One region of the Polaromonas sp. P1_F1 genome, then DNA from elsewhere that is predicted to be linked to it. Evidence: riboswitches for the same ligand, from Rfam matches in the RefSeq annotation. Region 1 holds a riboswitch; the other holds the start of a gene.

Region 1 (14,266 bases):
TTGCGGTCGCCGTAGACGTTGTCGACGCGGCCCACCGGCGGCCAGTACTTGACCTGCTTGAGTGAAGCCAATGGGAACGCACCGATTTCGCGGGAGTAGGGGCGGTCCCAGTCGGCGCCCATCAGGCTGGCCGCGGTGTGCGGCGCATGCTTGAGCGGGTTGTTGTCTTGCGGCCATTGCCCGGTTTCGACTTTGCGGATCTCTTCGCGGATGGCAATCATCGCGTCGATAAAGCGGTCCAGCTCGGCCAGGGTTTCGCTTTCAGTGGGTTCCACCATCAGTGTGCCGGGCACGGGAAAGCTCAGTGTCGGTGCGTGAAAACCGTAGTCCATCAGGCGCTTGGCCACGTCTTCGGCGGTGACGCCGCTGGGTTCCTTCAGCGGGCGCAGATCGAGAATGCACTCATGCGCGACATGACCGTTCTCGCTGGCGTAAAGCGTCGGGAAGTGGTCCTTCAGGCGCGAGCTGATGTAGTTGGCACTCAGGATGGCGACTTCGGTCGCTTGCGTCAATCCTTCGGGGCCCATCATGCGGCAGTACATCCAGCTGATGGGCAGGACGGCCGCGTTGCCCAGCGGTGCAGCCGAGACAGCGCCGACGCCGTTGACGGGAATGCCCGCCGTGGCATGGCCGGGCAGGTAGGGCACCAGGTCGGCCACCACGCAGACAGGTCCCACGCCCGGGCCGCCGCCGCCGTGCGGGATGCAAAAGGTTTTGTGCAGGTTCAGGTGGCTCACGTCGCCGCCGAACTCGCCTGGCGCGGCCACGCCCACCAGTGCGTTCATGTTGGCGCCGTCCACGTAAACGCGTCCGCCATGGCTGTGCACCATGGCGCAGAGCTCTTTCACCTGGGTTTCGAACACGCCATGCGTGCTGGGGTAGGTAATCATCACGCAGGCGAGGTTGGCGCTGTGCTGTTCACACTTGACCTTGAGGTCGGCCATGTCGACATTGCCCTGCGCGTCGCAGGCGGTGACGACGACGGTCATGCCCACCATCTGGGCGCTGGCCGGGTTGGTGCCGTGGGCCGACGATGGAATCAGGCAGATGTTGCGGTGGCCCTGGCCCTTGGCTTCATGGAAGGCCTTGATGACCAGCAGGCCGGCGTATTCGCCTTGCGAGCCGGCATTGGGCTGCAGGCTGATGCCAGCGTAGCCGGTGGCCTGGCACAGCCAGTCGCGAAGCTGCTTGTCGAGTTCGGCATAGCCCAGCAGTTGCTCGGCAGGTGCGAACGGGTGGATGTTGGCGAACTCCGGCCAGGTGATGGGAATCATCTCGCTGGTGGCGTTGAGCTTCATGGTGCAGCTGCCCAGCGGGATCATGCTGCGATCCAGTGCGAGATCCTTGTCGCTGAGCATGCGGATGTAGCGCAGCATGCCGGTTTCGGAATGGTGTGTGTTGAACACCGGGTGCGACAGGAAGGCGCTGGTGCGGCGCAGGTCGGCGGGGATCAGCGATTCAACGCCCTTTTCGAAAGCGCTGACCACGGGCACGGTCTGGCCGGGCTTGGCGAAGAAAGACCACAGCAGTTCGATATCTTTGCGGCTGGTGGTTTCGTCCAGCGACACGCCCAGGTGGTTATTCAAGCGAAAACGCAGGTTAGCCCCCGCAGAACGTGCGCGGTCAGCTATCAAATTGGTAGCGTCACCGGTTTTCACCGTCACGGAGTCAAAGGCGCCCGTGTTGGTGATGTCATAGCCCAGTTCTTGCAGGCCGCGCACAAAGATGGCCGTGTAGGCGGCCACGCGCTCGGCGATGCGCTTGAGGCCTTGCGGGCCGTGGTAGACCGCGTACATGCTGGCGATCACCGCCGGCAGCACCTGCGCAGTGCAGATGTTGGAGGTGGCTTTCTCGCGGCGGATGTGCTGCTCGCGTGTTTGCAGTGCGAGGCGGTAGGTCGGGTTGCCGTGGCTGTCGACTGTGACGCCGACCAGGCGGCCGGGCAGCGAGCGCTTGAATTCATCGCGGCAGGCGAGGTAAGCCGCGTGCGGCCCGCCGTTGCCCATGGGCATGCCGAAGCGCTGGGTGTTGCCGAGCACAATGTCGGCATCCCATTCACCGGGCGGGGCCAGCAGCGTGAGCGCCAGCAGATCGGCTGCGACGCACAGGGCCGCGCCGTCGACATGCGCCTGGCCGGCCAGCGGGCGCAGGTCATGGATGCTGCCTGTGGTGGCGGGGTATTGCGCCAGCACGCCGAAGTAATTGCCTTCGGCCATCAGCTGCGGCACCGTGACGGCGGCCGTGCTGACCTTGATTTCGATGCCCAGCGGTTTGGCGCGGGTTTGAATCACTTCAATCGTCTGCGGATGGCAGTCGCCCGCCACGATGAAGACATTGCTTTTGCTTTTTACACTGCGCTTGGCCAGCGTCATGGCTTCGGCGGCGGCGGTGGCTTCGTCGAGCATGGAGGCGTTGGCGATCGGCATGCCGGTCAGGTCGCAGACCATGGTCTGGAAGTTGATCAGCGCTTCCATGCGGCCCTGCGAGATCTCGGCCTGGTAAGGCGTGTAAGCCGTGTACCAGGCGGGGTTCTCGAGGATGTTGCGCAGGATCACGCCTGGCGTGTAGGTGCCGTAGTAGCCCTGGCCGATGAAATTCTTGAACACCTGGTTCTTGGCCGCGATGGCCTTGAGCTGCTTGAGCGCGGCAGCCTCTGTGACAGGCGCGGGGATCGCCATGGCCGTGCTGCGCGCAATCGAGCGCGGAACGATGCCTTCCACCAGCGCGCGGCGCGAAGCCGAGCCCACGATGCTGAGCATGTGTACTTCGTCGGCGTCATCGATGCCGATGTGGCGGGCGATGAATTCGGCGGGGTTTTCAAGGTCGCCCAGGGGCTTGGCGGTTTGCATCAACATGTCGGGTCCCGTGTCAGGCTTGGCAGCCAGGAGTCAGAAAAAAGAATCGGTCAGAAAATCAGGCAGCGAAAGCGGTGTAGCGGGTTTCGTCCATCAGCGCGTCAAGCTGCGTTGGGTCGGACAGCTTGACTTTGAAAAACCAGCCGGCGCCCATCGGGTCGCTGTTAGCGAGAGACGGGTCGTCTCTTAGGGCTTCGTTGATTTCGGTGACTTCGCCACTCAAGGGCATATACACGTCGGCCGCGGCCTTGACGGATTCGACAACACCGGCGGTTTCTTTCTGGGCGAAGGTGGTGCCGACAGCCGGCAGGTCCACAAACACCACATCGCCCAGCGCATCCTGCGCATGCACGGTGATGCCGACGGTGGCGACGTTGCCTTCAATCTTGACCCATTCGTGGTCTTCGGTGTATTTGACGGTCATGAGGTTCTCCAGGGGTTGAGTGGGGTGAATAAAACGGGGAGCTTGATCTGGTGCTTAACCGCGGTAGTAGCGGGCGGGAACGAAAGGCATGGCGACCACTTCCATGGGCACCGGCTTGCCGCGCACGATGGCGTTCACGCGTGTGCCTAGCGCAGCGAACTCAGGTTTGATGTAACCCATGGCGACGGGCTGGTTGATGGTGGGGCCCAACAAACCGCTGGTGACTTCGCCGATAGCCATGCCGTCGGTGCTTTGCAGTTCGGTGTGGTCGCGTACAGGAACGCGCTCCAGCGCCACCAGGCCGATACGCTTGCGGGTGAGTAGGGCGGGGTCTGCCAGTTGGGCCAGGATTTTGTCCGCACCCGGAAAGCCGCCGGCACGTGCGCCACCCGTGCGGCGGATCTTTTGCATGGCCCAGTTGAGGTTGGCCTCCACCGGCGTGGTGGTGGTGTCAATGTCGTTGCCATAGAGGCACAGGCCCGCTTCCAGCCGCAGCGAATTGCGCGCGCCCAGGCCGATGGGTTTGACTTCAGGTTGCGCGAGCAGCGCGCGTGCGAGTGCGTCAGCTTGCGAAGCAGGCACCGAGACTTCAAAGCCATCTTCACCGGTGTAGCCGCTGCGGGTGATGAAGCAGTCGCAGCCGGCCACGGTGAAGCGCCCGCCGGTCATGAACACCAGCTTTTCGACGCCTGGCGCCAGTCGCTGCAAGGCCGTGACGGCCTGCGGGCCCTGCAGTGCCATCAGAGCCATCTCGGGCATGGGGATGACTTCGCAGCGCGAACCGATTTTGGCCTGGATGTGCGCGATGTCGCCCGCCTTGCACGCACCGTTGACGATGACAAACAGGTCGCCGCCGTTCGCATAGTCACGGTTGAAGAACATCAGGTCGTCGATGATGCCGCCGTCGTCGTTCAACAGCAGGCCGTAGCGCTGCTTGCCGGCGGGCAGGTCGATCACATCAACGGGTATCAGGGATTCCAGCGCGACTGCGGCATCAGCACCCACCAGGCGTAGCTGGCCCATGTGGGACACGTCAAAAAGGCCGGCAGCCTGGCGTGTGTGGTGGTGTTCCGCCATCAGGCCCGCGGGGTACTGCACTGGCATCGAATAGCCCGCGAAAGGCACCATGCGCGCGCCAAGCTCCACATGCAGGTCATGCAGGGGCGTTTTCAACAAGGTTTCGGGGGCGGCGGAAGAGGTGGACGAATCGGACAAGGCATTCTCCAGGGGGCAAACACGGTCATGGCAAGAACTTGTTCTCAATCCATGGGCTGCCCCTGCTGTCCACTTTACCTGAGAGATTCACCCGGCGATGCAGGCTTGCTCCTTCGGTGGGCTGCCCGTGAAAGGCGGCCTCTCTCCAGTAGGGAACGCCTTGCCGCGTGGTGCGCCGCAGGGCGGTTGCCAGTCCTTTTGCCTGAGCGTTCAGTGCTACTCAAGGGGGGTGCCCCCCGGGTGCTCGTGCGCCTTCGGCGGTTTTCGCGAGGAAAACTCTCTCCTGACACCGCTGAGTGTAACGGAAGCCGCTGTCGGCTCGATCAGGCGGCCTGGTGCTGCGGCAGCAGCATGGCGATGCGCTCGCTGATGGAGTCGGCGCGCTCGTGGCCCGCGATTTTTTCGATTTCCTCGATCATTTCGCGCGAGGCGCTGAGCATGGTCTCGCGGTCTTTGGCATTGCGCAGCGCTTCGCGAAAGCGCTCGGCCATCTCCGGGTTGCGCCGGGCGAACATGCGTTCGCAGATGTCGAACAGGAACATCCGGGTTGTGGCAAGCGAGCGCTTGCCTTCAAATTGATCGGCAGAGACCTGAATGGCCTGGGTGGTTTCGGGGCTGGGAAAGTTCTGTAACTGCGCCGGCGTGAGTGTTTGGGCGGGTGCAGGCGCAGGGTTTTTTGCCGGCGCGGACGTCTTGCCGGGATGGGCTTCCAGAAAGCCGTCGCGCAAAAGGCGCAGGGCAATGGCTTCGCCGTCGCCCTCAAACAGCGGGCGGAAGTCCTGGGCCGACTTGCTGCCGTCGGCCATCAGCAGCAGGGTGCGCTCGCGCTGGCCTAGCGTTCTCACGCCGGGCTTGAGCTCGGCACGGGCACGGTCGGTTTTGTGAAGCTGCATGGATTTCATCCTGAAATGAAACCCCGAGCATGGCTGCTGAAAATGACAGCCTCGTGAATCCTGTCCGAAAAGCTATTTTGCGTAGACGAGATCCCGCAGAGCCAGCGACAGCTGCGGGACGTAAGTGACCACCATCAGGCAAGCCAGGATGACGAGCACAAAGGGGATCAGGTGCGTCACGATGCGGTCCAGCGATATCCTGGCGACGGTGCAGGCTGCAAACAGGTTCACGCCGAATGGCGGCGTGATCATGCCCAGCGCAAGGTTGACCACCATCACCAGCCCGAAGTGCACCGGGTCAATGCCGAAATGCACTGCCACTGGCGCCAGGATGGGCGCCAGCACGATGATGGCTGCGCTGGTTTCAATGAACATGCCGATGATGAATAGCGCCGCGTTGACGCCCAACAGGAAGAGGGCGGGCGACTGCAGCACGGCTTCCAGCCAGTGGCCTATGGCGTCCGGCACGCCGGCCCGGGTGATCAGGAAGGCGAACAACCCGGCATTGGCGATGATGAACATGATCACGGCACTGGAGAGCACCGATTTGCGCAGGATGACGTACAGGTCGGCCAGCTTGATCTCGCGGTAGATCACGATGCCCACGACCAGCGCATAAAACACCGCCACGGCAGAGGCTTCGGTCGGCGTGAAAATTCCGCCATAAATCCCGCCCAGAATAATCACCGGCATCAGCAATGCCCAGCCCGCCCGCCAGGTCGCCTTACCAAAGCTCAGGCGGCCGTCACCGTCCTGTTTGCCCCAGCCCTTCCAGCGGCAGTACAGGTGCACGAACAGCATCAATGCGCCGCCGATTAAAAGCCCCGGGCCGAAGCCGGCAATGAAGAGTTCGCCGATCGAGACCTCGGCGCTCACGCCATAAAGAATCATGGGGATGGACGGCGGAATAATCACCCCCAGTTCTGCGCTGGTGGCCTGCAGGGCCGCAGCGTAAGCGGTAGGGTAGCCGTGCTTGATGAGTGCCGGTATCAGGATGGCGCCTATGGCGAAAGTGGTGGCCACAGAGGAGCCGGACACTGCCGCAAAAATCATGCAAGTCAGCACGCAGGTCATGGGCAGACCGCCTTGCACGCCTCCCACAATGCTTTTGGCGAATTCGACCAGCCGGCGCGAGATGCCGCCGGTTTCCATCAGGTTGCCGGCCAGGATGAAGAAGGGAATGGCGGCCAGCGGAAACTTGTTGATCGAGGAGAACATCTCCTTGACTGAAATCAGCATGTTGGCGTTGGACGCCTGGATACCGAAGATGGACGCCAGGCCGATGGAAACGGCCACGGAAACGGTGAGTGCAAAGCACAGCACCATGGTCGAGATCATCACGGCGGTCATACCTGGCCCCCACGCTTTTCACTTCGTGTAATGCGCTGCCCCCCGAGGGGGCCGCTGCGCCTGCGGCCCGGCAAAGCCGGTTCCGCGGCCCCTGCTTGAATAAGGTGCAAGCCTGCTCGTGTCCTCATTGCGCTGTCTCCAGTTCATTGCGCTGTGGGTCAACCAGGTTGCCGATGATGCCGATCACGCAGAACATGCCGCCGATCGGCATGGCCACATAACCCCAGAACATGGAAATGGATTCAAGGCCGGCCATGGACTGCACACGCCCGCGAAGGGAATAGTCCCAGCCCCACCAGACGATGACTGCGACGAGGGCCAGAGCGGCGATGCAGACCAGCCAGTCCAGCACCCGCCGGATGCGGGGTGGGCTCCAGCGGTAGAGCACATCCACGCTGACCATGGCGCCCTGGCGGAAAGCCATGGGAATTCCCATAAAGACCATCCAGATCAGGCTGAGGCGGATCAGAATTTCACTCCACTCTGCAGGCTGCTCGAAGACAAAACGCGTCAGGATCTGGAACACACCGAGCCCCGATGCGATGACCAGCATCACGCAGGCCACCAGCATGGAGAAGCCGGTGGTCCACCGTTCAAGTTGGAGAAAAGCTTGTTTCATGGATGCGCCGATACATGAGGAGAATTGAGAATTGCAATGAAAACGCCCGCAGACCAATGGTGGCGGGCGTAAGCGGCTACAAAAAAAGTAGCAAAATAGTTGCGGTACGGTTTACTTGTAGTTCCTGATCGCGTCGATGTTGGCTTTGCCGAACTGCTTTTCAAATTCAGCGTTGACCGGCGCCAGCGTTGCCACGAACTTCGCCTTGTCGACGTTTTCGATCACGGTCATGCCTTTGCTGCGCAGCTCGGCTACACCGTTGGCATCGTCCTGGTCCACGCGGGCCCGGTTCGCCTTGGTCGCTTCCTTGGCGGCATCAACGAAGGCTGTCTTGTCGGCAGCGCTGAGCTTGTCGAAGGCCGCTTTGTTCATCAAGAAAATGCAAGGTGAGTAAACGTGGCCGGTCAGTGAAAGGTGCTTTTGCACCTGGTCGAACTTGGCGGACATGATCACAGACAGGGGATTTTCCTGGCCGTCGACCGTGCCTTGCTGCAGCGCCGTGAATACTTCGGGAAAAGCCATGGGCGTGGTGATGATGCCCAGGCCTTTGTACGCAGCGATATGCACCGGATTTTCCATGGTGCGCATCTTCAGTCCCTTCAGGTCCTCCGGAACTTTCACGTCCCGCTTGCTGTTGGTCATGTGCCGAAAACCGTTTTCGGCCCAGGCCAGCGCCTTGAAGCCCTTGGCATCGAATTTGGTCAGGAGATTCTGGCCGATGGGGCCGTCCAGCACGGCGCGCGCGTGCGCCTTGTCCCGGAACAGGAAGGGAACGTCGAGGATCTTGGTCTCGGGGACAAAATTGGGTACGGGGCCGGTGGAGGAGAAGGCCAGCTCCTGGGTGCCCAGCTGCACGGCCTCGATGGATTCGCGTTCGCCGCCCAGGGCCCCGTTGTAGAAGGTCTGGACTTTGTAGCGGCCTGCTGTGCGTTTCTCGACTTCTTTGGCAAAAGTGTCGATGGCAATGCCCTGATGCGAATTCTGGGCCGTGGAAATGCTGATTTTCATGGTGGTCTGTGCATTTGCAGACGCCATGAATCCCGCTGCGAGCGTCATACCGATAATCAGTTTTGAAAGCTTCATGTTGTTTGTCTCCGTTGAGTGATCGGGCCGGGAATTTTGTGGACGACTGGGGCCGGTTCTGCATCAGGATTTTCCGACCATAAGCACACGCATTATTGCCGCGATGCATCTGCGGTCGTGCGCGGGTTTTCGCTTAAGTACGCCGCGATGATGCTTTCAAAATCACTGTCAGGCAGCAGGCCCAGCGACCGCGCGCGTGCTGCGTCGATATCGGCGGGCCAGTTGCCCACGATTCTTGCGATGACAGGGTCGTACACCCAGTCGATCAGTCCCGCCGCATCTTTGCCGGCCACCCGGGCCAACGCCTGCGCCATTTCGCCGACCGTTGTCTTGAGGGCCGGCAGGTTGACGGCTGTGCGGGCGCCCCATTCGGTGTCGGTAGCCTCTGAAGCACGAATCAATCCCTCCACCGTACGTCCGGGCGACGCAAGAGCCACGGCCGTTTCGGGAGGAACAGGGCACTGTGCCCTCGTTCCCGCAAGGGGTTCCCGAATAATGCCGCTGAGAAAGCTCGATGCCGCACCGTTGGGTTTTCCGGGCCGCACGCTCACCGTCATCAGACGCACATTGCGCCCGCGTATGAAGCCCTTGCGCGCGTAATCAGCCACCAGTTGTTCACCGATAAATTTCTGGATGCCGTAGCTGTTCTGCGGTGTGGGCAGCGTTCTGTCATCGATGACCGCCGGGAGTGGTTGCTCGGGTGAATTGCCAAACACTGCAAGCGAACTGGCGAATACGACGGTGGGCGATGTATTCAGGGCACGGCACGCCTGCAGCAGCGCACGCGTAGCATCGACATTGCTGCGCATGCCAAGGTCGAAATCCGCTTCGCATTCACCGCTGACTGCCGCCGCCAGATGGAATATCAGCGTGTCTTTTTCTGTCACCACGAGTGCTTGCGGATGACCGTCTTCCAGCAGCCGGCTCAGATCGCCGGTGATGGTTCGAATGCGGTTGTCCGCGGCCAGCGCGGCCGGCGGCGCCACCCTGTCAACCAGTGTCACCGTCCGGATGGTTTGCGGTGCGCTGCCCGCAAGAGCCAATTGCCCCGCGTCCAGAAGTTGCCGGGCCAGCCTGGCCCCGAGAAATCCGGCGCCGCCGGTGATGACGATATTCATGGGTATGTTGTCTCTATCTTTTTGTTGGTTACTCGCCGGCATGCCCGCGCCGGTCCGATTGCCTGCGGTACGTGAGGCAGTTTAGTTCGAAAGAGGAGTCGTTCCATGCAGCCGCCAGATGGTGCTGATTTGGAAGAGGCTCGGAGAAAAGTATCGTGCAACTCCGGCGGCACGGTTTCTGCTCCGACGTTCGAGCCGTTCAGGATTCGCCGCGGCGGCAGAGTCACTGATTGGGGCGCCAGGACGCCGCCAGTGATGAGCGGCTTGGCGCCCGAATGAAATGGGCCGCTGGCTCGAGCCCCGATCCTTCAGGCTGCTACCACGGGCTTCGGATTGGTTTTCGGCTTGCCCGGCACAGTTCCCAGCAGCCACAGATTCAGGCCTGCGTGCCGGCTGATAAGCAGCGCGGATACGACGGGGCCAGCAATCCCGGCGGCGAGTCCCAGCGTCATCAGGACATAGGTGTCCGTGATACCCAATTTCCTGAAGGCGATACGGCTCGCTGCCGTAAAAAAAACATGCAGCAGGTAAATCGCAAATGAGAAGGATCCAATGTAGGCCAGGGGCGCGAAACTCCAGCCACTCCGCAAAAGAAGAAAGGCGCTTGAGACGCCGAGCGCCAGTGCGGCCACAGAACTTCCCTGCTCGGAAAATTGCGGAAAAAGCATGGCCCCGGTAGCGGCGCAAATAAATACGGCCGCCGCCACAAGCCGGGCCGTTGGCGTCCCGATGTCAAATCGTTTGCAGGCAAGCCCGGCCAGGAAAAAAGGCAGAAGGTAAACAGCGCCGCGGGCGGCGAAATAGTTGGGTGGGCTGAAGTAGTCAAACAGCACCGTGCTGAGCGCCCAGGCCACTGCAAATCCGGTCGCAGTAGAAAGTGCGTTGAGGTGTTCCAGCAGCAGAACAACCAGGAAGACAATAAAAAGCGCTTCAAGAAACCAGAAGTGCCCCACGGGCTCAATGTGCAACAGCCACCACTGGTTGACCGATGAGTTGGCGCCTGGCGTGAAGGCCTGCACGACGGCAAAAATAGTTCCCACCGTAATCAGGGGGAGCAGCAGCCGCCGGACCTTGCCTTTAATGAATTCAGCAGCATTGCCTTCATAGGGGCGAAATGCATACACATAGCCTGAGATGAAAGAGAAGAGCGGCATGCGGATATAGGCCAGCCCTTCATTGAACATCTGCAACCAGTGCCCCTCCGGAACCTTCAGGCCCACTGAGGGCGTATCCCCTACCACATGAAACAGAACCAGCAAGATGCAGGCGATGCCTCTTACCGTATCCACTTCCATGCTGCGCTTCATTTTCTTACCGGTCATCAGCCTTGCGTTCCTCTTCTTGTTTCTTTGCTGTTTTGCTCGCTGCAACTGCGTGCACAAATTATGTGCGCAGCGTAGTCAATAGCAGCCACGGCCGTGCGCCAAAAGAAAGCAAACTGTTGCAAGCCGTATCGTTTTGCGAAGCAACTGCCATCAAGCGCACAGCTGTTACGTAGTTGCAACCAATACGCGCGGGGTCTGACATCTCAATTGCATGCCTGCCACCCTACACTGAGTCGTCTTGTTCCTACATCAACTGTGCCGTCTTTGGTATTGCGACTTATACCAAGCTAGACGATTCTCAGTGGGTCCCTTCTGCCACGCCTGCACACGCAGGCAGGGGGCAGAACAAAACACAGGAAGTGATATCAAGGCATGAAATCTCACGCTCCGCTTTTCAGCGAAGATCCTGCGCACTATACGGCGCTGATAACGCAGGCTACGGCCATCACCCGGCACGCCGACCTGCTCGAATGGTTGCGCGGTGACGTCCAGTATTCCCTTCCACATGACATCCTGATGGTGGGCTGGGGCGACTTTCAGGAAGGTGCTATCCAGCACGACATTCTTTCTGAATTGCCTGGCGTACGTTCTTATGCAGCCGGTACAGACGGCGTGCCCTTTTTGCTTGGCCGGCTTCATGACCACTGGGTGGCGGCCGGCGGGCAGCCCTGCCTCCTCAATTTCAGCCAGTTCGAATATTTGCTGGGCAATGCGAGCTTGCCGGGCTCCTTCACCCGTACCCTGGCGGGTATGCGCTCGGTGCTCGTTCACGCGATGCATGACGAAAGGGCGCACCAGGACTGTCTGTATGCGTTTTTCCGTGCAGATGAGATTCCCAGGGAGTCTGGGCTGAAGGCCATGAGGATGCTGATGCCTGCCATTGATAACGCGCTGCGGCAGATGGCGCTGTTGCCACAGCAGCACCCGCAAGCCGCCGTTACGGTACGCAACGGAGCCGACGACGCGTCCGGCCTGAGCGAACGTGAAACGCAAATCATGGCCTGGGTCGCCATGGGCAAAACCAATGCCGAGATCGGAACCATCCTCAACATCAGTGGCTATACGGTGAAGAATCACATGCAGCGCATATTCCAGAAGCTCAACGTATTTAACCGGGCCCAGGCTGTCTCCAGGATTACGCGGGTGAGCTTGCATGGATGATGTCAATCCGCTCAATTCAGCCTCGGCATGGCTTAACCGGCGCGAACCCCGCTCCATGGGGTTGGGTCGAAGTCATCTTTTCACCGCAGTGGAGGCCGCGCTGGACCCTCTGGTTCTGGTGTTCTCGCTCTGGGGACTGGCTTTGTTCTTTGAAGGGTCGGTGCGTCCTGCCTATCTAATTTTGTCGGTCATCGTGTTTTCGCTGACGTTTCCCGGTACCTCCCAATTGCGTTTGCCCGTGTGGAAGGTGTTCTCAAAGATTGCATTTCACTGGATATGGATTGCCGGCTTGTTGCTGCTGACGGGTTTTGCCACCGAATATTTCTATAAATTTTCCATGACGGTACTGGTTAACTGGCTATGGGTCGCGCCGGTTGCCCAGGCGGGTGCGCATGTGGCTCTGCGTGCTGCCGCTCCGCAGTTGCTGAAATTGCAGGGGGCGGTTCGGGGTGCTGTCATCGTCGGTATGAACGAGCAGGGCGTTTCTCTGGCCCGGCACATCACAGGTTCGGCGTATTCGGGCATTGATTTGAAGGGTTTTTTCGACGACCGCGGGGAAGACCGCAGGGAGTCACAGGATGACTACCAACTGGTGGGAAAAATTGACGACCTTCCGGCTTACGTCAAGCAGCACCGTATCCAGTTTATTTATCTGTCCTTGCCCATGGCATCGCGGCCGCGCATCCTGCAGGTGCTTGATGGCCTGAAGGACACCACAGCGTCGATTTATTTTGTCCCCGACATGTTCATTACCGACCTGATACAGGGCCGCAGCGATTCGGTCTGCGGGGTCACGGTGATATCTGTCTGCGATACGCCGTTCCGGGGTGTCAGCGGCGTACTGAAGCGGGCCAGCGACATCGCGCTGTCACTGCTGATCCTGTTGCTGATTTTTCCGGTCATGCTGGTGATCGGGATCATGGTCAAGCTTGACTCTCCGGGGCCTGTCATTTTCAAGCAGCGGCGCTATGGCTTGGACGGTGAGCAGATTCTGGTCTACAAGTTCCGGTCCATGGCTGTTACCGAGGACGGTGGCACGATTCAACAGGCTCGCAAGAATGACATGCGGATCACCCGCCTGGGCGCTTTTCTGCGCAAAACCTCGCTCGACGAATTACCGCAATTCATCAACGTATTGCAAGGGCGCATGAGCATCGTCGGCCCGCGACCGCACGCCGTGGCACACAACGAGATGTATCGCTCTCTCATCAAGGGCTACATGGTTCGCCACAAGGTCAGGCCCGGCATTACCGGCTGGGCTCAGGTGAATGGGCAGCGCGGCGAAACCGACACGCTCGACAAGATGCAGTCGCGTATCGATTGCGACCTGGATTACCTGCGCAACTGGTCGCTGCAGCTCGATTTTTTCATCATTCTGAAAACGATCCGCCTGGTCTTCAAGGACAGTGCGGCTTACTAAAAGCAAAAAAAGGACAGCTGATGCCTCACCGCGACCTCCTTCCCATTCCGCTCTTGTTGCTGAGCCTGTTTCCGTTGGCGGTGCATGCCGATGAGCTTGACACCCTTCAGTTCAAGGCCGGGCAATCCGTCACGCACGACAGCAATGTCTTCCGGTTGTCCGATACAGCGAATGCCCAGGCATTGATAGGAACCACGGACCGCGCGGACACAGTTTCGGTGACGACAGCAGGTTTTAAGATAAACAAGCCTTTCGGGCTTCAGAGATTTGAGCTCGACGCTGGGGTCGAAGACCATCATTACAGCCGCTTTTCCAATCTTGATTTCACCGCGGTGAATTACGCCGCCGCCTGGCGCTGGAGTTTTACGCCGGCCTTGCATGGCAACCTGACCTCCGACCGGCGGGAATTTGTCGACAACACGGCCGACGTCCAGAACTCAGGTCAACTCAATCGCCGGACCAACCGCTCGACCGTGTTTGATGCGGAATACGAGCTCGATGGTGCGTGGCGGCTGGTTGGCGGACTTTTCGAACGCACCAGCACCAGCAGCCAGCCCTTCACCTTTGAAGGCGACTCACGAATTCGGGGAGCCGAGGGCGGCGTACGCTATGTCTTCCCCTCGAACACTTCCATGGCTTATCGCTATAAGCGGGGCAACGGTGACTATCCGGGCCGGGTGCCGTCGCCAACGTTTGCGGGGAGCTTTACGGATACTGAGCATGAGGTTCGGCTGGACTGGGCGCCGACCGGAAAAACCACCCTGCGGGCGCGCTTGTCCCACCTCGACCGCGAGCACGATGGA
Region 2 (14,266 bases), on a different contig from region 1:
AACGGCCTTGTCCTACGGCCGCTCGGGTGCCCATGACCGGCAAAAACACGCACGCGCAGGGCATGCTGGCTGCAGACGGCGGTGTCGTTCTGATACCGCCCAGCCCGGACCCAAGCCCACCCATCCAAGGAGTATTTTTATGACGACCGTCACCGACGTGATGACCCGCAACGTGCGAACCATGGCCCCCGGCAATACCGTGGCAGACGCCGCGAAAGCCATGCGTGAGCTCGACGTGGGCGTGATCCCTGTGTGCGAGGGCGACAAGCTGCTCGGCATGGTGACCGACCGCGACATCGTGCTGCGCGCCGTCGCGGAGGGCCTGAACGGCGGCACGCCGCTGTCTACCGTGATGAGCACCGACATCCATACCGCACGTGAAACTGACGACCTCGACACGGTCCTTGCAGACATGGCGTCCCGCCAGATTCGCCGTCTCCCGGTGCTGGACGGCTCGCAACGCCTGGCCGGCATCATTTCCATCGGCGATATCGCGGTCAAGGGACAGGACGAAGAGGATGTGGGCCAGTCACTGGCCGACATCTCGTCTCCGGCCTGACCGCACCGCGGGTAAGCCCCGCGCCCTGCGCGAATTTGGTGCGTGACAAAGCTTCCGCGCCACCTTGAGCCTGCGCGATGTCGTCGAGGCTGAAAGAATCAGCTGACGTATCGGCCTGCGTGCAGGCCTGCGCAGCCAAAACCAGCATGGCGGCACTGTTGTTGCTGCTTGCGGGCCGGTTTTTGTAGTGGACGCCCTACACCCTGTCATGGCATCCACAGCGAAATGCGGCACCTGCCGCGCTTTCGCCCCAATGGGCCCAAATTGGCCCGCTGCTTGCAAGACAGCCGCATCTTCCAAAGAAAGGTGTGCGCCATGTCTGACCTCTTTTCTCCCTACGACGCCGACCAGCCCCTGATGCTCAAATGCAGCTGCGGCAGGGACCACAGCGCGGCCGATCACCAGGCCGCCGATGCGTCTGCCGCCAGCCCGCAAGCGCTCTCACACAGCTTTATGGAAGCCAGCCTGGTGAAGGCGCTGTTCCCGGTTGACAGCGTGCGCCGCAACTTCCTGCGTGCGGTGGGCGCCAACACGGCGCGCGCTGCGATTGCCTCGGTGCTACCGCTCGGTGCGCTGGAGGCCATGGCGCAAGACCGCGTGCCCCTGGAAAAGAAGGATCTGAAGATCGGCTTCATCGCCATCACCTGCGCCAGCCCGCTCATCATGGCCGACCCGCTGGGCTTTTACAAAAAGGAAGGCCTTAACGTGCAGCTCAACAAGACCGCCGGCTGGGCGCTGATACGCGACAAGATGATCAACAAGGAGCATGACGCCTCCCACTTCCTGTCACCCATGCCGCTGGCAATGACCATGGGCCTTGGTTCCAACCAGGTCAACATGAACGTGGCCAGCATCCAGAACACCAACGGCCAGGCCATCACGCTGCATGTGAAGCACAAGAACAACCGCGACCCGAAGAACTGGAAAGGGTTCAAGTTCGCGATTCCGTTCGAGTACAGCATGCACAACTTCCTGTTGCGCTACTACCTCGCGGAGAACGGCCTGAACCCCGACACCGATGTACAACTGCGCGTAGTGCCACCGCCCGAGATGGTGGCAAACCTGCGCGCCGGCAATATCGACGGCTTCCTCGGCCCTGATCCTTTCAATCAGCGCGCGGTGTACGACGAGGTCGGTTTCATCCACATCCTCTCCAAGGAAATCTGGGATGGCCACCCCTGCTGCGCTTTTGGCGTCAGCGACGAGTTCATCCAGAAGAACCCCAACACCTTTGCTGCGCTGTACCGCGCCGTGCTGGGCGCATCCTTCATGGCCAGCCAGCCCAAAGACCGCGACCTGATCGCCAAGGTGATCGCGCCCACGCAGTACCTGAACCAGCCTGAGGCCGTGCTGCAGCAGGTGCTGACGGGCAAGTTCGCCGACGGCCTGGGCAACATCCGCAACGTGCCGGACCGCGCCAACTTCGACCCTGTGCCCTGGCAGAGCATGGCGGTGTGGATGCTCACGCAGATGAAACGCTGGGGCTATGTAAAGGGCGAAGTCAATTACAAACAGATCGCTGAGAAAGTTTTCATGCTGACGGATGCCAAAAAGCAGATGGCACTGGCCGGCTTCAAGCCGCCTGAAGGGGCTTACAAAAAATTCAAGGTGATGGGCAAGGAGTTTGACCCGGCCAAGCCCGATGACTACGTGAAGAGCTTTGCCATCAACAAGCTCGCATGAAGTCGCTGAACCTCAAGGCGGGCCTGGTCTCGCTGCTTATCTTTTTCGCCTTTCTGGGCATCTGGTACGTGGCCACGTTGCCCGCATCTGGTACGCCGGCAGCCAGCACGGCGGGCCTGAGCGCCGAGCAGATCGAATACCAGAAGATGATGGGCAAAGACCCGGGCAGTACCAAGACCACCGGCTTCCCCACGCTGGGCCAGATGGGCACAGCGATCTGGAAGCAGGTGTCCAACCCGCTGTATGACAACGGCCCCAACGACAAGGGCATCCTGATCCAGCTCGGCCATTCGCTGGCACGCGTGGGCCTGGGCTTTCTGTTGGCGTGTGCGGTCGCCGTGCCGCTGGGTTTTGTGATCGGCATGTCGCCGCTGCTGCGCCGCGCGTTTGACCCTTTCATCCAGGTGCTCAAACCCATCTCGCCGCTGGCGTGGATGCCGCTGGCGCTCTACACCATCAAGGACTCATCGATCTCGGGCATCTTTGTGATCTTTATCTGCTCGGTCTGGCCCATGCTGATCAACACCGCCTTCGGCGTGGCCTCGGTCAAGCGCGAATGGCTCAACGTGGCCAGCACGCTGGAAGTGAGTCCCCTGCGTAAGGCCTTCCAGGTGATCCTGCCGGCGGCTGCGCCCACCATCCTGACCGGCATGCGCATCTCCATGGGCATTGCCTGGCTGGTGATTGTGGCAGCCGAGATGCTGGTGGGCGGCACCGGCATCGGCTACTTCGTCTGGAACGAGTGGAACAATCTCTCACTCACCAACGTGATCTTCGCCATCCTGGTCATCGGCATCGTCGGCATGCTGCTGGACCTGGCTTTTGCGCAACTCCAAAAAGTGGTCACTTATGTGGAGTGATTCCATAGCAGGAGCCGCACTAGAGCCGCTCACAAAGCCCAGCGAAGCGGTCCTGGCTAGGCGCGTCGCCGCAGACAGTGCTACAGCACGGCAAGGCGACGCAACAACGCCAGGAGGGCTTTTTGAGGGGCGCCCTCCAAAGAAGGAACACAGCATGCAGGGATTTCTCAAGATCGAAGGGCTGAGCAAAGACTTCAGCACCACCCTGCCCGCACGGCCGGTGTTTGCCGACGTGTCTTTCAGCATCAGCAAAGGCGAGTTCGTCTGCATCATCGGCCACTCGGGCTGCGGCAAGACCACCATCCTTAATGTGCTGGCCGGGCTGGACAGCGCCACCGCCGGCCATATCTTCATGGAAAACCGCGAGATAGGCGGCCCCAGCCTGGAGCGCGGCGTGGTGTTCCAGAGCCATGCACTCATGCCCTGGCTCACCGTGCGCAAGAACATCGCGTTTGCGGTGGTGTCACGCTGGGCCGATTGGACTTCGGCACAAGTCAATGCGCATGTGGAAAAGTTCGTTGCCATGGTGGGCCTGACACCCGCCATCGACAAAAAAACGTCGCAGCTCTCAGGCGGCATGAAGCAACGCGTAGGCATCGCACGCGCCTTTGCCATCCAGCCCAAGATGCTGCTGCTCGACGAACCCTTCGGCGCACTCGACGCGCTGACGCGCGGCACCATCCAGGACGAACTCATGGCCATCGTGCGCGAGACGCAGCAAACCGTCTTCATGATCACCCACGACGTGGACGAAGCCATCCTGCTGGCCGACCGCATCCTGCTGATGAGCAACGGCACCGACAACGATGGTGTCTACGCACCGGGCCGCATCGCAGAAGAAGTCATCAACCCGCTGCCCCGCGAGCGTACCCGCGCCGGCCTGCATCACCTGCCCGGTTACTACGACCTGCGCAACCACATCGTCGATTTCCTCGTCACCCGCGCCAGGGCGCATTGACTATTCCCGCTTTTCACTTCACCCATCTCACATACAGGAGCAAACCATGAACCGCAATGACATCACCGAAAAAATTATTACCGTCAAAGTCAGCAAAGGCCTCACCTGGGAGTCCGTCGCCAAGAAGGTGGGCCTCAGCAAGGAATGGGTCACTGCCGGCTGCCTGGGCCAGATGACCTTTGACGCCAAGCAAGCCAAAGTCATCGGCAAGATTTTTGGCCTCACGGCCGAAGAACAAAAGTGGCTGCAGGTCGTTCCCTACAAAGGCTCACTGCCCACACCCATCCCCACCGACCCACTGATCTACCGCTGGTACGAAATCGTCAGCGTCTACGGCACCACGATCAAGGAGTTGATCCACGAAGAATTCGGCGACGGCATCATGAGCGCGATCGACTTCAGCATGGACATCGTCCGCCAGCCGGATCCCAAGGGTGACCGGGTGAATGTGGTGTTGTCTGGGAAGTTCTTGCCGTACAAAACGTATTGATATCAGCTAGCGCTGCGGAGAGGCCGGATCGTTGTCGCTACGACCTACTTCGTGCCAATGGCCTGTTGAATTGCACTGAAGTCTGACCCGAGTTTTCCATCGAATATTGACCCACACTCTTTGTGAGCAGAACGTGCTCACGATGTGGATAAGTTCTTTATCTTCTCCTTGTGTGGATCTGCCTCAAAGTGCGCCGCTGTTTCCGCGATTTTGTTGCCTCGATCACTAGCCAGGTGGCCAGCTTCTCGGCGTAGGGATCGAGCTTGCTAGGGGTTGCCCGCCTTTGGTAGCTAGGCTCGCTCTCTTCCGATCGCAGGTGCTTCTTCACTGTGTTGCGAGCCAGGCCTGTACGCCTTGAGATCTCGCGGATGGACATCTGATCCCGCAATGCCCATCGCCTGATGACATTCAATGTCGCCACGTCTATCACTCCTAATTTCCCCTGCTTTTAAAACAAGCAGGGTAGTGCCTACGTGGGTCAGTTTTGGATGGAAATTACTGCGCTAAGTGGGTCAGATTTCGACGGAATTCAACAAGGTGGAATCCGAATGTGGCTTACGAAGATCGTTATGTCGCAACTACCATCAGGCTTATTTACGGATATCTTGGCGCGATCACCACCTCCGCCGCACTCCAGATGGACTTTGGTTTCCTTGTAGACAAGGTCATACATCTCGGGGATTTCAAATGAGCCGCCTCCCATAGCCCTCAATATCACGCTCTTGTCTTCGTTAACCACCCATTGGCCGTATTTGGTCAAGCGCTCCTTATTGGACTCCGTATCGTCCCAGTAACGATCTATCAGCGGTCGGTCAGTCTCCACGATCTTCTCCTGCCGCAATTTCGAGTTGCAAAGGAAGCTTGCATCGAAGCTGAGTGTCCTCATTGGGTGTCGCCTAACGTTGAGATTCAGCGGCTACCTCAGGCAGTCCGTTGTGATGACGGGTTGAAACGCATTTCATGAAGGCCTATTCTGCGTTCTAACTTTGATATGTCCAACAAAACCGCGGAATAGCATGGCCTTGGGTTTCTGAAATTCTTCGTGAGAAACAGCAGATTACATCAACCCCACTAGAAAAAAGCACGCAGGGAGATTGAATTCGACAAAGTCGCCGACGATCTGGGCGCGCCTACATCGCCCATCGCTCCGATGTAAAGGCAAAATGCCACACATGAACTCCCTATCCGGCATCCGCATCCTAGACCTCTCCCGCGTACTCGCAGGCCCCTGGTGTACCCAGACCCTGGCCGACCTGGGCGCCGATGTCATCAAGATTGAACGCCCCGGCACGGGCGACGACACGCGCACCTGGGGCCCCCCGTTTTTGAAGGATTCGCAGGGCGCGGATACCGAGGCGGCGTATTACCTGGGCACGAACCGCAACAAGCGCTCTGTCACCTGTGACATCGCGCAGCCTGCGGGCCAGGCGCTGGTGCGTGAGCTGGCCGCGCATTGCGACGTGTTTGTCGAGAACTTCAAGGTGGGCGACATGGCGCGCTATGGGCTGGACTATGCGTCGCTCAAAGCCATCAATCCGCGCCTCGTGTATTGCTCAGTCACGGGCTTTGGCCAGAACGGGCCTTATGCCGACCGTGCGGGGTATGACTACGCGATCCAGGGCATGGGCGGGCTGATGAGTGTGACCGGCGAGCGCGACGACCTGGGGGGCGGGCCGCAGAAGGTGGGTGTGGCGGTGGCGGACTTGATGACGGGCATGTATGCGACGGTGGCGATACTGGCCGCGCTGCGCCATGCCGAGAAAACCGGCGAGGGCCAGCAGGTCGACATGGCGCTGCTGGACACGCAAGTGGCCATGTTGGCCAATCTGGGCGCCAACTATTTAGTCAGCGGCAAGGCGCCGGGCCGGGCGGGCAATGCGCATCAGAACATCGTGCCTTACCAGGTGTTTGAAGTGGCACCGGCCGCAGACGGAACCAAGGACCATTTGATTCTGGCGGTGGGCAATGACTCGCAGTATGCGAAGTTTTGCGCCGTGGCCAACATTCCGGAGCTGGCGACCAACCCGCTTTTTGCGAAGAACCGCGACCGCGTGCAGAACCGCGGCCAACTGGTGCCGATTCTGGAAGCGGTGATGAAAACGCGCAGCAAGGCCGACTGGCTGGGTGCGCTGGAGGCGGCAAAAGTGCCTTGCGGCGCCATCAACAGCCTGGCAGAGGTGTTTGCAGACCCGCAGATCGAGGCGCGCAAGATGGTGACCGAGTGGAAGCATCCGGTGAAGGATGATTTGAAGCTGGTCTCCAGCCCTATCCGCATGAGCGCGACGCCGGTGCGCACCGACCTGCCGCCGCCACTGCTGGGCCAGCATACCGAAGAGGTGCTGCGCAGTGTGCTGAACTATTCGGACGCCCAGCTATCTGAACTGAAGAGTGGCAAGATCATTTGATGCAGCAACCTTTAACAAGGAGGTGACGCAATGAAACACAATTTCGTTCTGGTCCACGGCGCGTGGCATGGCGGCTGGTGCTGGCGGCGCGTGGCGCAGGCGCTGCAGCTGGACCACCACAAGGTGTTCACGCCGACACTGACCGGCCTGGGCGAGCGCGCCCATTTGCTTTCACCCACGATCAACCTCGACACGCACATCAACGACGTGATCAACCTGATCGAGGCGGAAGAGCTGCATGAGGTGACGCTCGCGGTGCATTCCTATGCCGGCATGATCGGCACGGCTGTCACTGACCGCATGCCCGACCGCATCAAGCATCTGGTGTATGTGGATGCGGTGGTGCCCAAACCCGGCGAGAGCTGGAGCAGCACACAGGCCAGCGCCACGCAGCAGCAGCGCATGGCGGCGGCGCAGGCTTCACCCAGCTTCAGCTTTCCGGCGCCCGACCCGGAGGTGTTCGGCCTGCACGATGCCGACCGCGAATGGGTCAAGCGCCGACAGACGCCGCACCCCGGCAACACCTACCAGGCACCGCTGCACTTTGACATGCAGCGCGTAGCCGCCGTGCCGCGCACTTTCGTCAACTGCACGCAGCCCGCCCTAGCCACCATCGAACCCAGCCGGCTGCGCGTGAAAGACCCGAAATTCTGGGACGGCGCGTGGCTGCCGAATTCGCGCGTGGTGGAAATCAAAACCGGCCATGACCCCATGATCAGCGAGCCCGCTGCGCTGACAAAGATTTTGCTGGAAAGCGCTGAATGAGCCCGATGGGCCGCCGCCAGTTCACAGCCATGCTGGCAGCCGGGCTGGTCGTGCCCCAGCTCGCGCTGGCCAAAGACACGGCCTTGCCTGTGCCTGCATCTTTGCCGGCGGCCGCTGGAATCGCCTTCGCCAAAAATGAACCACTCGTGCTGTTGGTCAGCCTGCCCGGCTGCCCATTCTGCGAGCTGGTGCGGCGCAACTACCTGCTGCCAGGGCAACGCGATGGCAACCTGCACGCCTGGCAGCTCAACATCAGCGACCGCACGACACCGTTGACCGGCTTTGACGGCCAGGTGACGACAGCCGCCGCCCAGGTTGCGGCATGGAAGGCCGGCTTCACCCCCACAGTGCTGTTTCTGGGCCCGGCCGGGCAAGACCTGGCGGAACGGCTGGTCGGCCTGGCATCTACCGACTTTTACGGCGCCTACCTGGAAGAGCGGCTGGCACAGGCGCGCAAAGCTGTGCTGGCGCTCAGGTGAATGAAATGCGGGCCGCCAAATTCGCAGGCGTGGGGTTTTCTGCTTGCTATTGTTTTGGTAGCTGCTCGCGCCCGTTCTTATTGGGCTGAAGGCCTTTTTCATGCTCAAAAACGCCCTAAAAATGGCCCCACAAACGATTCTGGCGTGCCGCGCAGCGTTTTTCGCCCCCGCACAACCATCTGCCAGCCGTCACCCGCATGACTGACGAGGAATCGCTGCTCGCCGCTATCTATGAAGAAGTGGTCTTGCAGGCCTATAACCCGGCCTGGCCCCTGCAGTTTGTGGCTGAGCGGGACCGCCTGCTTGCGCTCTCCCCTCAGCTGCCGGCCCGCCTGATCGACATCCAGCACATCGGCAGCACAGCCGTGCCCGGCCTGGCGGCCAAACCGGTGATCGACATGCTGGCCGGTGTGGAATCCATGGCGGCGGCCGAGGCGCTTTCGGCGCCGCTGTGCGCCAACGGTTACACGACCTCCGCTGAATTCAACGCCTCGCTGACCGACCGTAAGTGGTTCATGCGCTGGGCGCGCGGGCGGCGCACGCATCACTTGCATCTGGTGGTGCACGGCGGCGAGGTGTGGGCGCAGCGCCTGCGTTTTCGCGACGCCCTGCGTTCGGACCCTGCGCTGGCGGCGCGCTATGCCGCGCTCAAGGCGGAACTGGCGGCACGGCACCCGGGTGACCGCGAGGCTTATACCGATGCCAAAGCCGCGTTTGTGCAGGCGGCCAGCGAAGGCTGAGCCTCCCTGCTTCCTACTATTAAGCCGCTGAATCAACCCGCTAGACCTGTACTGAACGCCCTATTCACGCTTGGCAAAACAGGCTTCGGTGGTAAATTCAAACCCGTTCAAGCAGGAGAGCGCTGCCCCAAAGGCAGCCACCGAAGGCGCAAACTTCCATAATCGCTCAGGTCCCGTACTGCCCGGAACACACAGCCGTCTGGAGAGACGCCGCACGCAAGGTGCAGCGCACCGAAGGAGCAAAGCCGAAGCTTGTCATCGACATAAAAGCACCGGCTGAATCTCTCAGGTAACAAGGACAGTGGAAGCGGCCGCAAGCATGTGATGGCTTGGCGGTTGCCACGTTTCTTTTTTGATTCAAGCAACCCCAAGGTACCGCAGCACTTGCGCAACTGCAATGTTCTGCTTGAATGAAAAGGAATCGCCATGAAAGTCATGGTTTTGGGGGCTGGTGTCACGGGTATCACCACGGCCTGGTATTTGGCGCAACGCGGCCATGAGGTGACGGTGGTGGAGCGCCGCAACGCGGCCGCGATGGAAACCAGCTTTGCCAATGGCGGGCAAATATCCGTGAGCCACGCGGAGCCCTGGGCCAACCCGGGTGCGCCGCTGAAAGTATTGCAATGGCTGGCGCGTGAAGACGCACCGCTGCTCTTCAGGTTGCGCGCCGATGTGAACCAGTGGCTGTGGGGGCTGGAGTTTTTGCGCAACTGCACGCCGGCGCGCACGGCACAAAACATCAAGCAGATCGTGAACCTGGGCATGTACAGCCGTGGCGCGCTGCAAAAACTGCGCGCCGAGCTGGGCCTGCTGTACAACGCGCAGACCAAAGGCATCCTGCACTTCTACACCAGCCAGGCCGAGTACGACGCGGCGCAGGAGCCCGCGCGCATCATGCGCGAGCACGGCTGCGAACTCAACATGAAGACGGCCGACGAGTGTGTGGCGATTGAGCCCGCGCTGGCGCAATGCCGCGGCAGCATCGTGGGCGGCAGCATGACGCCCAGCGATGAGTCAGGCGACGCCCGCGCGTTTACCGCCGCGCTGGCTATGCGCTGCGAGCAGGCGGGTGTGAAATTTTTGTACAACACGACGGTGCTGGGCCTGGACGCCGCGCAGGGGCGGCTGAACGGCGTGCAGGTGGCGATGGGCAGCGGCGAGGCCGGTGGCAAGGTCGAGATGCTGAAAGCCGACGCGTATGTGATGTGCCTGGGCGCCTTCAGCGCGCAGTGGGCCAAGGTGCTGGGGCAAAGCCTGCGCATCTACCCGGCCAAGGGTTACTCGGTCACCTTGCCCGTGATCAACGAGGCGGCGTCGTACCAGGTGAGCCTGACGGATGACGAGTACAAGCTGGTGTTCTCGCGTTTTGGCAACCGCTTGCGCATTGCCGGCACGGCCGAGCTCAACGGCTACAACACCGAGCTGAACCTGGTGCGCTGCAACGCCATCGTGCGCCGTGTGAAGCAGCTCTTTCCCGAGATGACGGATGGCGAGGGCGCGCAGTTCTGGACGGGCCTGCGGCCGGCCACGCCGAGCAATGTGCCTTACATCGGCAAAAGCAAGGCCTCCAATGTCTTCCTCAACACGGGCCACGGCACGCTGGGCTGGACGCATGCCTGCGGCTCGGGCGCGGCGATTGCGGACATCGTGAGCGGGCGCGTGCCGGAAGTCGACTTTGCGTTTACCGGCATGCCGGCGCCGGGGCGTGTGATGGCATTGCCGGGGATGGCGAAGGCCTGAACCCGCGCCGCCGCAAGCGCCCGCGAGAAGAGACGCGCAAGTTTGGGCGTCTCACCCTTTTCTGCTCAAAACCGCCAGCCAAGCCCCACACCCAACAACACCGGGTCGGCCTTGAACGTGCCGATATTGGCGCCACCCGCAGACACGTCGGTGCGGATGTAGACCTTCTTCAGGTCGAAGTTCAGGGACAGCTGCTTGCCGAGGGGAATGTCCACACCGACCTGCAACGCCGGGCCCCAGCTGCTGCGTTTGATGTCCACGCCAGCCGGCAGGCTGACCGCACTGAAGCGGGTGTAGTTGACGCCCGCGCCGACATAGGGCTTGAAGGCGCCCGCACCCAGCGAGTCGAAGTGGTATTGCGCCATCAGCGTGGGCGGCAGGTGCTTGAAGCTGCCGATGGCGGTGCCGCGGGACGACAGCGTGTGCTTTTGCGGAACCGTCAGCACCAGCTCGACTGCGAAGTTGGGGTTGAGGAAATAGCTGATGTCGAACTCCGGCATCCACTTGTTGTTGATGGCCAGCCCGAGGCCGGTGCTGTCACCGTTGGCGCTGTCCAGGTGGACGGCGCGCGCTCGGACCAGCCAGGGGCCTTCAGCGGTTTGGGCAAAAGCGGCACCCGACAAAAGGGTGCAGAGGGCAGCGGCGGCAATGATTTGCTTTTTCATGGGTAAGTAACAGAAGAGACGGGAACATTCCCGTCATTGATTGGAGCCGTACGGCCCGTTGGGCGGCTTGATCTGGCGCAAATGCGGCCCAGCCGTCAACGCAATCAGCGCAAACCTTGCGGCAGCTCAAATAGGGGTAGCGCCTTCGGTGGCTGGCGGGCGCCCGGATCCTGCGTGTCGGCGCGCACTACCTCCGCGGTCACGACCAACAACACCTGCAGCATCTGCACGGACACGGTAATATCGCCCTCCGTTCATCAGCCGCTTGCCGCCATGACATCACCCGCCACCACGCCCCCCGACGGTCTTCCCACCTACAGGCTCCTTACCGGCCCGGATGACGCGAGCTTTTGCCGCCGGGTGAGTGAGGTGCTTGCCATGGGTTACGAGCTTTACGGCTCGCCGGCGGCGACCTTCAATGGCGAGAACGTGATCGTGGCGCAGGCGGTGCTGTGGCCTTCGCTGCGCAAGGCCGGCTGATGAGCCCTGCGCTGCCCCTGAACCCCGCAACGCTCCAGGCCATGGCGGATTTTCCGCGCCAGCTGGAGCAGTTCTACGACGCGATTCCTGAAAGCCACAAGCGCTGGACGCCGCCGTCGTGGGAAGGCATTCCGAGCGAAAACTTCACGGCCCTCGCGCAGATCTGCCACATCAGGGACATCGAGATTGACGGCTATCACGTGCGGTTTCAGCGCACCTTGTCAGAGGCCAGCCCCGTGCTGGAATCACTGGACGGCTACGTGCTGGAAAAGCAACGCGACTACGCGGCCGCTGATGCGCAAGAGGCCATCGCGGCGTTTCGGGCAGCGCGCACCCGGACGATGGCCATGCTGTCGGGCATCACGCCCGGGCAACTTGGCCGTACGGCGGAATTCGAAGGTTACGGCGCACTCACGTTGCGCAGCCTGGTGCATTACCTGTGCAGCCACGACCAGCAGCACCTGGCCGGGCTGCAATGGCTGCTCGGGAAAATCGACGCCTCGCTCGCCGCTTGAGGCGTCCGCCGCCCCCCCCCCCCCCGCCGCACAGCACGCGCGTATCCTGAGGCGCAGTATTCGCCGCCGCCCAGGCGCTTACAGGTTGCCAGCGCCATCTTTTCAATGAAAAAACAACAGCCTCTGAAGCAGATACGCTGATTTATGTCACGAAGGTATTCATTCGAATGTAACAAAAAGTTCGTTTTGATGCACCGTCATGCACACTGATTGGGCTGGGAACGCGGTTTGTGCGGCCAAGGGCACACAAACCGGCATTCCTGCGTATCGGTTTCATAGACAACTGGAGTGATCAAGATGAAGTTTTATCTGCGCCATGCCGCAATATTGGCCAGCGCCGCTTGCGCCCTGGGTTCAGCAACAGCCCAGACCGACGAGGCAAAGCCTGCACGCAAGGCGAAAGCTGCGGCTGCTACCCCCGCGCCCGAAAAATATTCCGGCCCACGCGAAAAAATGGTCGTGGCCATGCCCAAGACCTATGGCAAGAGCGAAACCATGGCCTTGTGGGGCGACTACTTCAGCCACCTGTCACGCTGCGGAAACATCGACCTGCAAAACGCGCAAGGCGAATCGATGGACAAGACCAGCAACATCGACATCCTCGGTGAAAAAGAGCTGATTGAAGGTATCTCGGCCGGCAAGGTCCAGCTGGCACAGGTCAACCCCGGCCTGGCTGCGCAGTTGGTCACCGCCGGCCAGCCGGCGCCGTTTGGCGTTCCGGGCAACAAGGCCACGGGCCTGCGCAACTCCTACAAACTGATTCTGATCACCCGCATCGACAGCCCGTACAGGGAACCGAAGGACCTGATTGGCAAGAAAATCGCGCACACCACACCCACCTCCAACTCGGGCAACCTCGCGCCGCGCGCGCTGTTCCCGGCGCTGGGCCTGACGCCGGACAAGGACTACGAAGTCGTGTTCTCCAACGGCCACGAGCGCTCCGTCACGGGCGTGATGCATGGTTTTTATCCGGCCGCAGCTGTGGCCAGCGATTTGTACCAGCGCATGGTCGTCAAGGGTGACGTCAAGGGCTCGAGCATTCGCACGATCTGGGAAAGCCCGCCCTTCATGACGGAAACCTGGACCATGAGCAAGGACGTTTCGCCCGAACTGCAGGCACGCGTGAAGAAATGCTCGTTCAGCTACAGCTTCTCGCCCACACTGAAAAAGCAGCTGCCCGGCAACGACACATTCCTGCCCATCAACTTTGATCGCGATTTCGCGACGGTGATGCAGGTCTACCGCGCCAGTCAAAAGAAGTAAGGCCCCCACGGTCGCTCACTTCGTGTAGCTCCCTGCCCCCCGAGGGGGCCGCCCGCCTGCGGTCTGGCAAAGCCGAAAAATTGGTGCACCCCTATCGGGCTCACTGCGTGTAGCCCTTTTCCCCTTGCAGGGGACGGTGCCTGCGGCCCGGCAAAGCCGGTTCCACGGCATCCGCTGGCGTGAAGAGTCCAATGGCGTAACTAACAGGGGTATTCCACCAGCGGGGGCCGAGGGTCCGGCTTCGCCGGCCCCAGGCGCCGCCCCCTCGAGGGGGGAACAGGCTACACGCCAGTGAGCCTGGACGGGGGTGGATCTATTTCAGGCGCTTAGAGGTGGGTGAACCGTCCCCCACAGGCTTTCATCGAGCACCCGCTGCAGGGTGCGGATCAACTGCTCGTTGGAAGTGTGTGCCTTCACTAGTACCGCTTCTGCGCGCTGGCTTTGCTTCGGCTCCACATCGTGCGCAGAAAACACGACCACTGGCGGCACGATGTCCAGTGCTTCAATGGTGTCCAGCAGCCCCCAGCCCGAGCCGTCTTTCAACGTCAGGTCGAGCAGCACCAGGTCGTAGCGGCGGCGCGCAAGCTGGTCGCGTGCCTCGCGCAGCGTGGCGGCAAATTCGAAGGTGGCAAAGTCCTGGGCAATGGCGGCGGCAATGCGCTGT

Evidence for each region. Region 1 has a riboswitch for glycine ahead of gcvT (glycine cleavage system aminomethyltransferase GcvT). Riboswitches for the same ligand answer to the same signal wherever they lie in the genome.
Region 2: another riboswitch for glycine. It lies ahead of AC1DZE_RS06040 (D-amino acid dehydrogenase); the one in region 1 lies ahead of gcvT (glycine cleavage system aminomethyltransferase GcvT).

Annotation. Positions count from the first base shown of each region.
Region 1 covers NZ_JBFUBJ010000002.1:318-14,583, forward strand. The annotation lists gene gcvP (aminomethyl-transferring glycine dehydrogenase) at 1-2,855, opposite strand, end outside; gene gcvH (glycine cleavage system protein GcvH) at 2,914-3,279, opposite strand; gene gcvT (glycine cleavage system aminomethyltransferase GcvT) at 3,334-4,494, opposite strand; glycine riboswitch at 4,550-4,653, opposite strand; glycine riboswitch at 4,675-4,790, opposite strand; gene AC1DZE_RS06190 (hypothetical protein) at 4,818-5,387, opposite strand; gene AC1DZE_RS06195 (TRAP transporter large permease) at 5,460-6,737, opposite strand; gene AC1DZE_RS06200 (TRAP transporter small permease) at 6,862-7,356, opposite strand; gene AC1DZE_RS06205 (TRAP transporter substrate-binding protein) at 7,468-8,439, opposite strand; gene denD (D-erythronate dehydrogenase) at 8,532-9,557, opposite strand; gene AC1DZE_RS06215 (acyltransferase family protein) at 9,866-10,879, opposite strand; gene epsA (XrtB/PEP-CTERM-associated transcriptional regulator EpsA) at 11,255-12,043, shown strand; gene AC1DZE_RS06225 (undecaprenyl-phosphate glucose phosphotransferase) at 12,036-13,463, shown strand; gene epsL (XrtB/PEP-CTERM-associated polysaccharide biosynthesis outer membrane protein EpsL) at 13,544-14,266, shown strand, end outside.
Region 2 covers NZ_JBFUBJ010000001.1:1,241,790-1,256,055, forward strand. The annotation lists gene AC1DZE_RS05985 (CBS domain-containing protein) at 140-559, shown strand; gene AC1DZE_RS05990 (CmpA/NrtA family ABC transporter substrate-binding protein) at 875-2,242, shown strand; gene ntrB (nitrate ABC transporter permease) at 2,239-3,102, shown strand; gene AC1DZE_RS06000 (ABC transporter ATP-binding protein) at 3,257-4,060, shown strand; gene cynS (cyanase) at 4,107-4,550, shown strand; partial or broken gene AC1DZE_RS06010 (IS21 family transposase) at 4,723-4,980, opposite strand; gene AC1DZE_RS06015 (hypothetical protein) at 5,080-5,436, opposite strand; gene AC1DZE_RS06020 (CaiB/BaiF CoA transferase family protein) at 5,723-6,955, shown strand; gene AC1DZE_RS06025 (alpha/beta fold hydrolase) at 6,986-7,720, shown strand; gene AC1DZE_RS06030 (thioredoxin domain-containing protein) at 7,717-8,199, shown strand; gene AC1DZE_RS06035 (GrpB family protein) at 8,397-8,939, shown strand; glycine riboswitch at 9,042-9,130, shown strand; gene AC1DZE_RS06040 (D-amino acid dehydrogenase) at 9,366-10,679, shown strand; gene AC1DZE_RS06045 (OmpW/AlkL family protein) at 10,745-11,344, opposite strand; gene AC1DZE_RS06050 (DUF1737 domain-containing protein) at 11,618-11,824, shown strand; gene AC1DZE_RS06055 (DinB family protein) at 11,824-12,339, shown strand; gene phnD (phosphate/phosphite/phosphonate ABC transporter substrate-binding protein) at 12,637-13,602, shown strand; gene AC1DZE_RS06065 (response regulator) at 13,921-14,266, opposite strand, start outside.